One region of the Aestuariirhabdus litorea genome, then DNA from elsewhere that is predicted to be linked to it. Evidence: predicted binding sites of a transcription regulator. Region 1 holds the regulator's gene; each other region holds the start of a gene.
What was found. Region 1 encodes sigma-54, which starts transcription at its own class of promoters, with help from an activator protein. Its sites were predicted from a motif close to TGGCACNNNNNTTGCTNT; they were not measured.
Positions count from the first base shown of each region.

Region 2: nifE (nitrogenase iron-molybdenum cofactor biosynthesis protein NifE) is a predicted target of sigma-54. The motif match lies at 2,522-2,539, and genes of this name have one in related genera.
Region 3: fliE (flagellar hook-basal body complex protein FliE) is a predicted target of sigma-54. The motif match lies at 2,781-2,798, and genes of this name have one in related genera.

Region 1 is NZ_QWEZ01000001.1:194,914-200,069, reverse strand. It holds gene lptC (LPS export ABC transporter periplasmic protein LptC) at 1-100, shown strand, start outside; gene lptA (lipopolysaccharide transport periplasmic protein LptA) at 87-596, shown strand; gene lptB (LPS export ABC transporter ATP-binding protein) at 605-1,330, shown strand; gene D0544_RS00940 (RNA polymerase factor sigma-54) at 1,443-2,981, shown strand; gene hpf (ribosome hibernation-promoting factor, HPF/YfiA family) at 3,106-3,393, shown strand; gene ptsN (PTS IIA-like nitrogen regulatory protein PtsN) at 3,403-3,858, shown strand; gene rapZ (RNase adapter RapZ) at 3,991-4,857, shown strand; gene D0544_RS00920 (HPr family phosphocarrier protein) at 4,869-5,138, shown strand; gene pmbA (metalloprotease PmbA) at 5,146-5,156, opposite strand, start outside.
Region 2 is NZ_QWEZ01000002.1:802,080-807,235, reverse strand. It holds gene D0544_RS13820 (GNAT family N-acetyltransferase) at 75-548, opposite strand; gene D0544_RS13815 (dienelactone hydrolase family protein) at 552-1,460, opposite strand; gene D0544_RS13810 (substrate-binding periplasmic protein) at 1,613-2,362, opposite strand; gene nifE (nitrogenase iron-molybdenum cofactor biosynthesis protein NifE) at 2,589-3,995, shown strand; gene nifN (nitrogenase iron-molybdenum cofactor biosynthesis protein NifN) at 3,999-5,156, shown strand, end outside.
Region 3 is NZ_QWEZ01000001.1:1,714,621-1,719,776, reverse strand. It holds gene D0544_RS07925 (sensor histidine kinase) at 1-1,186, shown strand, start outside; gene D0544_RS07920 (sigma-54-dependent transcriptional regulator) at 1,183-2,625, shown strand; gene fliE (flagellar hook-basal body complex protein FliE) at 2,937-3,290, shown strand; gene fliF (flagellar basal-body MS-ring/collar protein FliF) at 3,314-5,020, shown strand; gene fliG (flagellar motor switch protein FliG) at 5,082-5,156, shown strand, end outside.

The DNA.
Region 1 (5,156 bases):
CCCCCAGAGCGTCACCCGAGCGGTCGGGTTAAACGCCCACCTTGACCAGAATCGCGTTCAGCTGTTATCCAATGTCAGAGGCACCTATGAAGTTCAATAGCTCCCTGCTCCTTACCCTGGCCACCAGCGTGCTGTTCAGTGCATCCGCCTGGGCATTGCCAGAGGATCGCGGGCAGCCGATCCGCATCAAGGCCGACTCTGCGGATATCAACGAGGGCATGGGACGTGCGGTATACAGCGGTAATGTGACCATGGACCAGGGCTCCATTCACATCAGCGGCGACAAAATCACCGTATTCACCACGGATGGAACCGTTACCCGTATGGTTGCCGAGGGGAGTCCGGCCCACTACCGGGAAAAGCCCGCTGCCGACAAAGAGATCATCAAGGCCTATGGCCACACCATCGACTACGCCATCGCTCGAGAGCAGGTGACCCTGCAACACAATGCACAGCTGCTGCAGGAGGGCAACTCCTTCAGCGGAGACACCATCCATTACAATACGGTCACCCAGACGGTGAGCGCCCAGAGCAGCGACCGCGCTGACACCGGCGGTCGTGTCGAGATGATTATCCAGCCCAAGAGCAAGCAGTAACGCGACCCATGGCGACCCTAAAAGCACTCCATCTGGCGAAAAGCTACCGCGGAAGAAAGGTGGTCGAGGACATCTCGGTCAGCATCAGCAGCAACCAGATTGTCGGGCTGCTGGGCCCCAACGGGGCTGGCAAAACCACCAGCTTCTACATGATCGTCGGCCTGGTTAACGCGGATGACGGCCAGATCCTGATCGACGGCGAGGACATCACCCGCCTGCCCATGCACGGGCGCGCCCGCAAGGGGATCGGCTATCTCACCCAGGAAGCCTCCATCTTTCGCAAGCTCAGCGTCACCCAGAACATCCTCGCCATCCTGGAGACCCGCAAGGATCTCAACCGTAAACAGCGACTGGAGAAACTGGAGGAGCTGCTGCAGGAGTTCCATATCACCCATATTCGCAACAGCACAGGTATCAGCCTCTCCGGTGGTGAGCGGCGCCGGGTCGAGATCGCCCGCGCACTGGCCATGGAACCCGCCTTTATCCTGCTGGATGAGCCCTTCGCCGGCGTTGACCCTATCTCGGTCAACGACATCAAGGAGGTGGTTCGCCACCTGCGCAACATAGGTATAGGGGTCCTGATTACTGACCACAACGTACGCGAAACCCTGGACATCTGTGAGTTGGCTTATATCGTCAGCGAGGGCAAGATCATTGCCGAGGGCGATCCCGAAACCGTGATGAACAACCAGAAGGTCAAGGATGTCTACCTAGGACATCAGTTCCGCATATAGGCATTGGGCCCCGTTCAGCCCTATAATGGGCCATGCAAGAATTTTGCCGTGACCAACAGAGCGGCCCTCCTCAAGAAGACAGGCAGATTATGGACCGGACACTCTTTTATCTATGAAACCATCCTTAGTCCTGAAAATGGGCCAGCAGCTGACCATGACCCCTCAGCTGCAGCAAGCCATCAAGCTCCTTCAACTGTCTACCCTGGACCTGCAACAGGAGGTTCAGCAAGCCCTTGAGTCCAACCCCATGCTGGAAGCCGAAGAGGGCTCAGACAGCGAATCCTCATCCGATCACGACCAAAGTGGCGACAATAACGAGTTTGACAGCGCTACCGATTACAACACCCTGAGCGAGGGTGAACAGCGCAAGCAGGAGCAGCAGAGCGTCGACAGCGCCAACAACGAAAATGAGGTGATGTCCGACGACTGGCAGGACAACATCCCAGAGGACCTCCCGGTGGACACCGCCTGGGATGACGTTTACCAGTCCAGCCTGCCCCCCTCTTCCGGCTCCGGTGGAGGGGACAATGACGACTACAACCCGGCCGCACGTGCCAGTACCACCGAGTCACTGCAATCGCACCTGGAGTGGCAACTCAACCTCACCCCGATGTCCGATACGGACCGGGCGATCGCCGTCACCATTATTGACGCGCTCACCGAAGATGGTTACCTCAGCTGCAGCTGCGAAGAGCTGCTGGAGGGGATCGAGGAGGAGCTGGAGATTGAGCTCGATGAGGTGGAAGCCGTACTGCGCCGCATCCAGCAATTTGACCCGGTGGGGGTGGCCGCACGCTCCCTTACCGAATGTTTGCTGATCCAGCTTGCGCAACTCCCCGAGAGCACACCCCACCTGGGTTCGGCGCGACTGGTGGTGGAAAAGTACATCAATCTTCTGGGCACCCACGATTATGCCCAGCTGATGCGCAAATCCCGACTCAAGGAGGCCGACCTTAAGGCCGCCATTGAGTTGATCCAGACCCTGAACCCCAAGCCCGGGGACAGCATCCAGAGTAGTGAACCGGAGTACGTTATTCCCGATGTCACGGTCAAGAAGGTCAATGGCCGCTGGACCGTTGAGCTCAACCCTGACGCCGTACCTCGGGTGCGAATCAACTCCGGGTACGCCTCACTGGTGAAACGTGCCGACAACAGCGCAGACAACACCTACCTCAAAAACCACCTGCAGGAGGCGCGCTGGTTTCTCAAAAGCCTGCAGAGCCGGAACGAAACCCTGATGAAGGTGGCCACCCAGATCGTGGAGCACCAACGGGGGTTCCTGGAATATGGCGACGAGGCGATGAAGCCCCTGGTCTTGCATGACATCGCCGAAGCGGTCAGCATGCACGAATCGACCATTTCACGGGTGACGACGCAAAAATACATGCACACCCCGCGGGGTATTTTTGAGCTTAAGTATTTCTTCTCCAGCCACGTCAGCACCGCCAGTGGTGGGGAGTGCTCATCGACCGCCATTCGGGCCATCATCAAAAAGCTGGTGGCGGCAGAGAACCCGAAAAAACCATTGAGTGACAGTAAAATAGCCGGCCTGCTCGCCGAGCAGGGGATCAAGGTCGCACGGCGCACCATCGCCAAGTACCGTGAATCCCTTTCAATCGCACCTTCTAACGAAAGAAAACGTCTGGTATAGGTTATATTGATTGACGGCAACATAGAGATATCGAGCCTCGGATATGATCGGTAACAGAGGCAAACGCATGAGTCCATCGCACGATGGGTTCAGTATCACGTAAAACAGATCAGGAGAAAGACGCATGCAAATCAATATCAGTGGACATCATGTTGATGTAACCGAGGCATTGCGTGAATATGTAGCAACCAAAGTTGACCGCCTGGAGCGCCATTTTGACACCATCACCAGCGTCAACGTTACCCTCAGCATCGAGAAAGAGGGCCAAAAGGCGGAAGCCAACCTCCATGTACGTGGCGCTGACATTCATGCCACTTCCGTTCATCAAGACATGTATGCCGCCATTGATATGCTGGCCGACAAGCTCGACCGCCAGCTAATGAAACATAAGGAAAAGAGTCTAGCCCGCTAACCCTTGGCCATGAACCTCATATCCCTCCTTAGCCCCGACCGCAGCCTCTGTGCTGCGGAAGGCGGCAGCAAAAAACGCGTATTAGAAACCCTCGCCGAAGCCCTTTCCCACTCGGGACAGGAGATTTCAGCGGGAGAGCTGTTTAACGGGCTGATTGAGCGGGAACGCCTCGGCAGTACCGGGTTCGGTAAGGGGATCGCTATCCCCCATTGTCGTCTCGAGTCCTGCACCGAAGCGATTGCCGCACTGCTCAAGCTTTCCGACGGGGTCGACTTCGATGCCATGGACGACCAACCGGTGGATATCATCTTTGCGCTGGTCGTACCCAATGAGGCCACCAGTGAGCACCTGGCGATTTTGCAGGAACTGGCTGGCCGTCTCGACAACGCCAGCTACCGGAACCGCCTGCGCACGGCGAAAACCAGCAGCGAACTCTACCAGATGGCCATTGCCCCCCTCGACTGACCCTCAAACCACAGACCGTACCCAACACAACTGATATACTGACTGCGCAGAGCCCTTAAGGAAGAATCTCCCCTGACATTCCTACCCCACTCCAGGGGTATCATGCAGGGAGCAGCGAGCGAAGTAGCCAACATGCGACTAGTCATTATCAGTGGACGATCCGGATCCGGTAAGAGTAGTGCCCTCCATGTGCTGGAGGATCAGGGCTTTTATTGTGTCGACAACATGCCCGCCGGGCTGCTGGGCTCGCTGGCCGAAGAGATCTCCCGGGAGCAGGCGCTCAGGAACGCCGCCGTCAGTATCGACGCGCGCAATATGCACGCCGACCTCAAGCGCTTCCCCCAAATCCTTACCCAGCTCACAGAGAGCGGCGTACAGTGCGAAGTGATCTACCTGGATGCGGACCCCGCAACCCTCCTCAAGCGCTTCAGCGAAACGCGCCGACGTCACCCCCTGTCCAACGAAAAATGCTCACTTGAAGAGGCGATCCGCGCCGAAAGCGAGTTGCTGTCACCGCTTAAAAACCGGGCCAAGCTCACGCTGGACACCAGCTCGCTGTCGTTGCATGAGCTACGGGATCTGGTCCGCACCCGAGTCGCCGGGCGCAAGGATGGCAGCCTGGCCCTGCTGTTCCAGTCCTTTGGTTTCAAGCGCGGTATCCCGATTGATGCCGATTACGTATTTGATGTACGCTGTTTGCCTAACCCCTATTGGGTCCCTCATCTCAGGGGCTTCAGCGGACTCGACAGTCCCGTGCAGGAGTTCCTCGCGGAACAGCCCGAAGTGCAGCAGATGATGGTGGATATCGGGGATTTTGTGGAGCGCTGGCTACCGGCCTTCGAGGCGGGAAACCGCAGCTATATGACCGTTGCGATTGGCTGCACCGGTGGACACCACCGCTCGGTGTACATCAGCGAGCAGCTAACCCAGCGTTTCAGCAAGCGAATTAGCAATGTCCAGGTTCGCCATCGTGAACTGCACCCGGCACAAGAACAATAAACACAGCGACCATGATTGAAACCAAGATCACCATCATCAACAAACTGGGGCTTCACGCCCGCGCCGCCTCCAAGTTTGTCACCACTGCGGCCGCCTTTGGCAGCAAAGTAGAGGTTGGCAAGGGGGACAGTCTGGTCGATGGCAAAAGCATCATGTCGGTCATGCTACTGGCGGCCAGTCAGGGCACCGAACTGACCCTGCGCATCAGTGGCGACGATGAGGAGCGCGCCCTGCAGGCCATCAGCGACCTGGTCAACGACTTTTTTGGAGAGGGCGAGTAGCGCCCCGTTAATTACCCC
Region 2 (5,156 bases), on a different contig from region 1:
GCAGGATGAACGGGCCGATAGCTGCGCTCCTGCGCAATCGGCACTCCCCGGAAGCGTCTGGCCGGTCAATACGCCTACCGGCCCGGGCGCAGCATCTCGATGTGGGGGATACCATCCTCCTCGTAGGGCTCGCCCACCACCTCGAAACCAAAGCCGCGGTAGAACCCCTTCAGGTAGAGCTGGGCCGAGATACGAATCGCCGCCCCCGGGTACTGGGCCTCAACGCGGGCAACTCCTTCGGCGGTCAGTGCCCGCCCCACCCCCTGGCCACGCACAGAAGCAGCCGTCACCACTCGCCCAACTGAGGGTTCCTCATAATTAACGCCAGGAAAAACCACCCGCAGATAGGCCACCAACTCACGGGCATCCCCCTCTCCTCGCCAGCCACCGAGATGCCAGGCTGTCGCGTCGAGGCCATCGGCATCCTGATAGGGGCAGTTCTGTTCCACCACAAACACCGCCTGCCGCAGCCGCAAGATGGCGTAGAGCGATTCCCGCTCCAGCCCCGTCCAGGGACTCCACTGCCAATCAACCCCTTCACCCGCCATGGATCACCCCAGGTGCTGGTTAAAGAAGGCCAGGGTCCGCTCCCAGGCGAGCTCGGCCGCCGCTTCGTTGTAGCGCCCGGTGGAGTCGTTGTGGAAACCGTGACTCACATCGGGATAGATATGCACCTGGTAGTCCACCTGGTAGCGTTTGAGATCGCTTTCATAGTCCGGCCAGGTGGCGTTGACCCGCTCATCCAACCCCGCCAGCTGGATCAACAAGGGGGCCTTGATGTTGCTGCGCAACTCGGCCGCTGCCGGAGTGCCATAGAAGGGTACTCCGGCATTAAGATCGTCTCCCATGGTCGCAGCCAGCATATTGGTGATGTAACCGCCGAAGCAAAACCCCACCACGCCCAACTTGCCACTGCTGCGCTCATGGCCCTTGAGGAAGTGGGCAGCGGCGATGAAATCCTGTTCGATCCTGCCCCGGTCCATCGACTTCTGCAGCGTGCGACCCTCGTCATCGTTACCGGGGTAGCCCCCCAGAGGGTAGAGGGCGTCCGGGGCAAAGGCGATGAGGCCAGCTTTCGCGAGGCGCCTTGCCACGTCCTCGATATAGGGATTAAGGCCCCGGTTTTCATGTACCACCAACACCACCGGCCCCCTGGCGGCCAGTGCGGTTGGTAGCACCAGGTAGCCGCGTCCCTCGCCGTGCCCCAGGGGGGAGTCGAAGGTGACGTACTCGGCCCGGATCGCCGGATCATTGAAGGAGACCTGCTCGGCCAGCGCGTAGTTGGGTAGCAGCGCCGAGGACAACATACTGAGGGTAAGGGTGGCGGTGACCAGGGTCGAGAGGCGCGCCATAAAGGTTCGCCGGTCGATCACCCCATGGGCGTACTCGTCATACCAGTCGAAGGCTTCCTGGGGAATGGGTTGCAAGGGGGTCAGGTTCTGCGCCTGGGCATTAGACATAACAACCTCACATTTTGTGTTGACTAAATGACTCCGCCAGATAGCCGTGCGTAGATCAGGGGTATCGAACAGCTGGTCACGTATCGTTCAATCAAGAATAGAGGAGGCGCATACAGGCTGCCAATATTCCCCTGCGGCAAAGCTGCGCGGGGTCAACGGTACTGGTTGATGATCTCCCGCACTCGTCCCTCATCGATCATCGCCCGTACCACCTCATTGAAGCGCTCGAAGGGGATCGGGGCCTTGGCCGAGTAGGCGCAAAACCGTCCCTGGCGGGCATCTTCCAGGGGCGCGCCCGCTATATCATAGGGCTGTAGGGAGAGCAGATAGTCGGCGACGATCTCATCCGTTAACAGGGCTTCGATTCGCCCCCGCACCAGCATCTGCACCAGCTGCTGCGTAGACGAAGCATCCTCCCGCTGCACCGCACCGCTATTGACGAGCCGGGTCAGGGGCTCGGAGTAGGTATAGCCTCGTATGGCCCCGAGTCGCATCCCCTTTAGGTCCTCATGACGGTGAACGTTTTCACTGCGACTGCCCGCCAGGTAGAAGCGGTCGGCGGTGCTGAACAGCTCATGGCTCCAGAGCAGCTGCTGGGGGACATCTACCCATTCAGGGTTCAGCTGGCAATGGGCATGTACCTTGCCCTCCTCCAGCCAGCTCGGCAGTCGTGGGCGGGGCACCTCGACAAAGCCCACCCTGACCTCAAGGCGGCGCCCGATCTCCATCCCGATATCGAAGAGAATGCCCCCCTGTAACTCCCGCGGAGCCCGCTCGCTCATAAAGGCATGGGGAGGGCCATCGTGCTTGCCGTAAGCAAACAGCAGTCTGCTCTCGGCCCAGGCCGGCCCACTCAGGCAGGCGACCAGCAACAGCAGGCAACAGCGAAGACTCAATGGCATGACCTGGCTCCCGGCTCGTATCTGCTCGCAGTATAACAACAGCCTCTCGCGCTCGCCCATTGTCGAGATCCCACCAAAAAACGCGGCGGCACTGTCGCATAGCCCACAAAATCGCCCTTACCCCCAACCCAACCCTATTAAAAATCAACCACTTAGCGCTGGCACAACAGTTGCTCTGTGATCTGCAAAGCCCCTCTGGGGCCTGGACCGGAAGGGATACACCACCATGAAAGCCCGCGACATAGCCGAACTCCTCGACGAGCCCGCCTGCGACCATAACGATAAGGCCAAATCCGGATGCGCGCGTCCCGCCCCTGGCGCCTCCGCCGGCGGCTGTGCTTTTGACGGCGCCCAGATTGCCCTACTGCCGATCGCCGACGTTGCTCACATTGTCCACGGCCCTATCGCCTGCGCTGGCAACTCCTGGGACAACCGCGGCACCCGCTCCAGCGGTCCCGACCTCTACCGTCTCGGCCTGACAACCGACCTGACCGAACAGGATGTGATCATGGGGCGCAGCGAAAAGCGCCTGTTCCACAGTATCAAGCAGGCGATCGACAGCCACCAGCCGGCGGCGGTTCTGGTCTATAACACCTGCCTGCCGGCGATGATCGGCGACGATCTGGAGGCGGTCTGCCGTGCCGCCAGCGAACGCTGGCATACCCCGGTGGTGCCGGTGGACTGTGCCGGCTTTTACGGCTCCAAAAACCTTGGTAACCGCATCGCGGGTGAAGCCATGCTCAAGCACGTGATCGGCACCGCCGACAAAGCCCCCAAGCCCCACCATCCGGCGGGCATTCCGGTCTACGACATCAACCTGATCGGCGAGTACAACATCGCCGGTGAGCTGTGGAATGTGCTGCCGCTGCTCGACGAGCTGGGGCTGCGGGTGCTCTGCACCCTGTCGGGGGATGCCCGCTTTCACGAAGTGCAGAGCATGCACCAGGCTGAGGTCAATATGATGGTCTGTTCCAAGGCGATGGTGAACGTTGCTCGCAAACTCAAGGCCAGCTACGGCACCCCCTGGTTCGAGGGCAGTTTCTACGGAGTACGCGACACCTCCCAGGCGTTGCGGGATTTCGCCCGCCTGATCGGCGACCCCGACCTGAGCCGCCGCACCGAGCTGCTGATCGCCCGCGAGGAGGCGCGCATCGACGCCGAACTTGAGCCCTGGCGCGAGCAGCTCAGGGGTAAGCGGGTGTTGCTCTACACCGGCGGGGTCAAATCCTGGTCGGTGGTGTCAGCTCTGCAGGACCTGGGAATGACGGTGGTCGCCACCGGTACCAAGAAATCCACCGAGGAGGACAAGGCGCGCATCCGCGAGCTGATGGGGGAGGAGGCGGTGATGATCGAGAGCGGCAATGCCCGCGCCCTGCTCGACCGGGTCGCCGAATACCGGGCCGACATGCTGATCGCGGGAGGACGCAACCTCTACACCGCTCTCAAGGCACGACTGCCCTTCCTCGACATCAACCAGGAGCGCGAATTCGGCTACGCCGGCTACCGAGGTATGAAGGAGCTGGCCCGCCAGCTCTGCATCAGCCTCGGCAATCCGGTGTGGCCGCAGGTGCGCCGACCCGCTCCCTGGGCGAGCAGCCAGCCATCACTGCCCACCCCGGAGCCCAAGGAGTAATCCATGCCCCAGATCGAACCCCGTAAGCGGCCACTGGCGGTCAACCCGATCAAATCCAGCCAGCCACTGGGTGCCACCCTGGCCTGCCTCGGCATCCGCCAGGCGATCCCCCTGCTGCACAGCTCCCAGGGCTGCTCCGCCTTCGCCAAGGTATTTCTGGTCCAGCACTTCCGCGAACCGATCCCCCTGCAGACCACTGCCATGGACCAGGTCAGCACCGTGATGGGGGGGGACGAGAACCTCGCCGAAGCGCTGCTTACCCTCTGCAGCAAGAGCTGCCCGGCGCTGATCCTGGTGGCCACCACCGGCCTCACCGAGGCCCAGGGCAGCGATATCGAGCGGGTGATCCGCCAGTTTCGCCAGCATCATCCCGAACACCAGGCGACCCGTATCGTGCCCCTCAATAGCCCCGACTTCAAAGGCTGTCTGGAGAGCGGTTTTGCCCTCGCCCTGGAGGCGATGATCCAGCACCTGGTGCCGGCCAACGGCCCTGGGCGGGTCGCCAGCCAGCCCCGCCAGGTCAATCTGCTGGTGGGTGCCAACCACACCCCGGCGGATATCGAGCAGATCAAGGAATGGATAGCAGCCTTCGGCCTCACGCCGCTGGTGCTGCCCGATATCAGCGACTCCCTCGGCCACCTGGTGGAGCAGGATTTCAGCCCCCTGACCCTGGGCGGCACTCCGGTCTCCGCCTTCGACCAGCTCGGCGCCAGCGCCGCCACCCTGGTGGTGGGGCGCTCCCTGGCGCGCGCCGCGAAGCGACTCGAGGAGCGCACCGCGGTGCCCAGCTACCGTTTCGACCACCTGATGGGGCTGGAAGCCTGCGACCGTTTTATCCACTGCCTGCAAACCCTCAGCGGCCAGCCGGTACCCGATACTATCGAGCGCCAGCGCGCACAGCTGCAGGATGCCATGGTTGATACCCATTTCCAGCTGGGCCTGGCCCCGGTGGCCATCGCCGGCGATCCCGACCTGCTGCTGGCCTTTGGCGACTGGCTCAGCCAGATGGGCGCCACCCTGGTGGCAGCGGTCACCCCGGTGGCGCAGCGCGCCCTCGAACGCCTGCCCTGCACCCGCATCCAGCAGGGTGACCTGGCCGACCTGGTGGAGATGGCACAAGAGCAGGGGGCCGAACTGCTGATCGGCAACAGCCACCTGGCC
Region 3 (5,156 bases), 1.5 Mb from region 1:
TCAGTCCCGGGAGGAGCTCGAGTCGGCGTTCCGTCAGTTCAACCAGATGTCGGAACAGCTGGAGGACTCCTACCGAATGCTGGAGGGGCGCGTACAGTCCCTGCAGCAGCAGCTGGCTTCGGAGAGCGAGCAACGGGTTCAGGAGTTAACGGAAAAGCAGCAGCTGGCTGGTCAGCTGGAGAGTCTTCTCGACCTCTTGCCAGCCGGCGTGGTGGTACTGGATGGCAAGGGCCGGGTGCGCCGCAGTAACCCGGCCGCGGCGGATCTGTTGGGCGAGCCCCTTGAGGGCGAACTGTGGCGGGATATTATTCAGCGCTGCTTTGCTCCCCGGCGAGGTGACGGCCACGAGGTCTCCCTCAAGGATGGGCGCCTGGTGAGCGTGGCTTTGCGCTCCCTTGAGCAGGAACCCGGTCAACTGATCCTGATTACCGACCTGACGGAAACCCGGCGCTTACAGCAGCAGTTGAGTCGTCATGAGCGTCTTTCTGCCATGGGTAAAATGGTGGCATCACTGGCCCACCAGATTCGTACGCCCCTCTCCTCGGCCATGCTCTATGCGGGGCACCTGGCCGAAGCTGATCTCGGCATCGAAAAGCAGCAGCGCTTCGCCGGTAAATTGATGTCCCGTTTACGCAACCTGGAGCAGCAGGTGCGGGATATGCTGATCTTTGCCCGTGGTGAGCTGCCGCTTTCCGACCTGATCGATGTACGGCAACTGGTCCAGGAGATTCGTCAAAGTGCCGAAACGGTGATCGAGGTGTCGTCGTCAACGCTTCAATGGTCATTAGGGTGTCGCCCAACGGTTCAGATCTACTGCAATCGCGATGCGTTGGTCGGCGCGATACAGAACCTGATCAACAACGCTGTGGAAGCCTCCGCCGAGGGGGCTGATATCCGGGTCGCGCTGATGCAGCAAGCTGACCAGCTGCACATTGAGGTCCGTGATAAGGGCCCCGGATTTGATCAGCAAACCCAACAGCTTTTGGAAGAACCCTTTTACTCAACCAAGCCCAAAGGAACCGGGCTTGGGATTGCCGTAGTGCGCTCCATTGCCAGAGCCCACCAGGGCAGTTTCAGTATCAACTCGAAGCCGGGGGAGGGGACCTGCGCCAGGGTGAGCCTACCGATTAAACAGGAGGCCGGTGACCTACCCCAGGAGACCTCCTCGAAGGAGAATGTACTATGACCGCAGCCCGTATTTTGGTAGTTGAGGACGATCGCGACCTGCGCGAAGCCCTGCTCGATACCCTGGAGCTGGCCGATTACGATGCCAGCGCCGCCGACTGTGCTGAAGAGGCGATCAAACGGCTGATGCTGTCCCACTTTGATATGGTCATCAGTGACGTCAACATGCCGGGCATGGATGGCCATGACCTGCTGGCCCATATCAAGCGGGAGCACCCCCAGATTCCGGTGCTGTTGATGACCGCCTATGGCAGCGTCAACCGAGCTGTTGATGCGATGAAAGAGGGTGCGGTCGATTATCTCCTCAAGCCCTTTGAGCCCAAAGCCCTGTTGGCCCTGCTCAAGCGGGTACTGGTGGGTGAGGCGGGTTCCGATGCGGACCAGCCGGTGGCCGTTGAAGAGAGCAGCCAACAGGTACTGGCCCTGGCCCGGCGCGTGGCAGCGTCTGATGCGACGGTGCTGATCTCCGGCGAAAGCGGGACCGGTAAAGAGGTGCTGGCGCGTTACATTCATCAGAACTCAGGCCGCGCCGGAAAGGCCTTTGTGGCCATCAACTGTGCGGCTATTCCTGAGAATATGCTGGAAGCGACCCTGTTTGGTCATGAAAAGGGAGCCTTTACCGGTGCCTATAACAGCGCGCCGGGCAAGTTTGAGCTTGCGGATGGTGGCACCATTTTGCTGGACGAGATCTCGGAGATGGACCTGGGATTGCAGGCCAAGCTGCTGCGGGTGCTTCAGGAGCGTGAGGTTGAGCGGGTGGGGGGGCGTAAAACCCTGTCATTGGACGTGCGGGTGATCGCCACCACCAACCGCGATATGGCCGGTGAAGTCGCACGCGGACGGTTCCGGGAGGATCTGTACTATCGCCTCTGTGTGTTCCCTGTCCAGTGGTTGCCTCTGCGCGAGCGCACCGCGGATATTGTCCCCCTGGCGCGTCGCTTGATTCAGGTGCACAGCGACAAGATGCGCAAACCCGCTCCCCAGCTCGACGACTCTGCTTGCACCGCTTTGCTGGTTCATCAGTGGCCCGGTAATGTGCGGGAGCTGGATAATGCGGTTCAGCGCGCGCTGATACTCCAGCAGGGCAGCTCAATCACGGCGGCGGACCTTTGCCTGCCGGGCCAGGGCGGGCTGGTATTTCCATCGCCCAGGGTGCCGGTGGCGGACATGAACCCCGTTAACACCAGTGCCGCTGCGTTTCCCTCAATGCCAACGGCGGCGCCTGAGCCGGCAGTGCCTGTGGGCGACCATCAGGGCGTCGGCCTGGGGGAGGATATGAAAAGCCACGAATTCCAGGTCATCCTCAATGTCCTGCGCGATCAAAGGGGGCGGCGTAAGGAAGCGGCCGAAATCCTTGGTATCAGCGCTCGTACCCTGCGATACAAACTGGCCAAGATGCGGGAGGCGGGTTTCGACCCCGACTCAGCCATCGCCTGCTAGTTAACCCCCTATATCACCACTCCTGCCAGACCGGGCCCCTGCGGGCCCGGCGTAACAGCATTGTGCTGTTGCCTTCGGCAGCCGACCGCTCCCGACTCCTCCCGGCGGCCGCTTTCTACCTGCCTGAATCCTGTTTTTGACCTTGCTGCAGGTTTTGGCCTGCTTTATGCATTTTAGTGTGTAACGCCCCTGAATCGACAACATACCGTCGCTTCAGGGGGGGTGGCCTCCACTTGAGGTGGGTGGCTAGCCAGAAAAATGGCAGTCAAGCCGGACAGGGCTTCACAAGGTCAAGGTTAAGGAGAGGTGGGATGTCGCAACCTATTGAAATGAGCCGAATGATGCTGGAAATGCGCTCCATGCAGGCGGAGGCGCAATCTCGGATCCAACCCGCAATGCCCTCACTGAGTGAGCTGGGCAGTGCCAGGGAGGTCAACAAGGTACCCGATTTCGCTGAGCTCTTTAAAACAGCGATCGACTCCGTCAACGGCCAGCAGCAGACCGCCAACCAGATGCGCACAGCGTTTGAGCGCGGTGATGCGGGCGTCGATCTTCCCGATGTGATGATCGCGGCGCAAAAGGCCAGCATCTCCTTCCAGGCGATGTCGGAAGTGCGCAATAAGCTTGTAAACGCCTACGAAGAAATTATGAAAATGCCGGTCTAAGGCATTGGTGACAAGGTATCAATATGGCAACCGCAGCGACTGAAACAGGACAGGATGTAATGGCCAAAGGCGGAGCAGGGAGCAGTGACCTGTTCTCCTCTCTGGGAGATCTGAGCGTCATACGGCAGGTGGGGCTGATGATAGGCCTGGCCGCCAGCGTGGCGGTTGGTTTTGCCGTTGTGCTTTGGACCCAGCAGCCCGATTACCAGCCCCTTTACGGCAATCTGCAGGACTTTGACTCGGCCCAGGTGGTGCAGTCGCTTCAGGAGAGCAATATCCACTACCGGATTGAGCCCAATACCGGAGCGATTCTGGTCGCCGCTGAAGAGATCGCCAAGGCGCGCATGACCCTGGCGGCGGCGGGTATTACCGGGGATCGAACCATCGGTATGGAGCTGCTGGATAAGGAGCAGGGGCTGGGAACCAGCCAGTTTATGGAGAACGTGCGCTATCGCCGGGGACTCGAAGGCGAGTTGGCACGGACCATCGCCAGTCTTTACAACATTCGCAATGCGCGAGTGCACCTGGCCATTCCCAAACGCTCGGTATTTGTGCGCGACCCGCGTAAGCCGAGCGCCTCTGTTTTTGTTGAGCTCTACGGAACCCGGGGGCTGGCGCCACAGCAGGTTACCGCGATCATGAACCTGGTCGCCTCCAGTGTGCCGGAGATGTCGAGCGAAGAGGTGACGGTGGTCGACCAGAATGGCACCTTGCTGTCGGTGGTGGATAACGAGAAGGAAGCACAGCTGAAGCAGGCCAATCGCCAGCTTGAGTACACCAAGAAACTGGAAGATACCCTGGCGCGCCGGGTCCACAATATCCTGACCCCCGTTCTGGGAACCGGTAACTATCAGACCGAGGTGTCTGCCAGCGTCGACTTTACGGCGGTGGAACAGACCTCTGAGCAGTACAATCCCGATGCGCCGGCGCTGCGAAGCGAGCAGGTTCTCGATGAGCTGCGCACCGGTTCAAAGGCGCAGGGGGGGATTCCCGGTGCGCTCTCCAACCAGCCTCCCGGTGAGGTTTCAGTGCCCGAGCAGGTAGAGGGGGGCGACGCAGCCGGACAGGCGGCGGCTCGCCAGGACTCCCGCTCACGTGCCGCGCGAAATTTTGAACTCGACAAGACCATCAGTCATACCCGCTTCCAGCAGGGAAGCATCCGCCGCCTGTCAGTGGCCGTGGTGATCAATGATTTGACCGAGGTGAACCCGGAAACCGGCGAAGTGACCCGAATTCCCTGGAGTCAGAGTGACCTCGATCGCTTTACCCTGCTGGTCAAGGATGCCGTAGGCTTTGATGTGTCCCGTGGCGACAGTGTGAATGTGATCAACTCGGCCTTCCGCGCCGAGCCCGAAGAGCAGCTGCCAGAGATCCCTTTTTACACCGAGCCCTGGTTCTGGGAGGTCGCGAAACAGGTGGCAGGTGGGTTGTTCCTGTTGATTCTGCTGTTTGGTTTCGTGCGGCCTATGATCAAAAATATCATGAACTCCGGTGGTGGTAGCCGCGGTGACTCTGTCAGTGCCGAGGACCTGGATGCCCTGGATGCGGCCAGTGGTGGCGAGTCGGGGTTGGGTGATGATCGCGTTACCCTGAGCGGCGCCGGCGGTATACTATTACCGGGTCCGCACGAAGGGTATGAGCAGCAGCTTAATGCCGTCAAGGGGCTGGTGGCCGAGGATCCGGGCCGCGTGGCGCAGGTAATCAAACAATGGGTAGCGGATGATGAGTAATCCAGTTCCAGCAGCAGCAACCGATCCGGTTGTCAGCAACCCTCTGGAGGTTGCCACCAAAATGGGAGGTGTCCAGCGCTCTGCCATCTTCCTGATGAGCCTGGGTGAAGCCGATGCGGCGGAAGTGCTCAAGCAC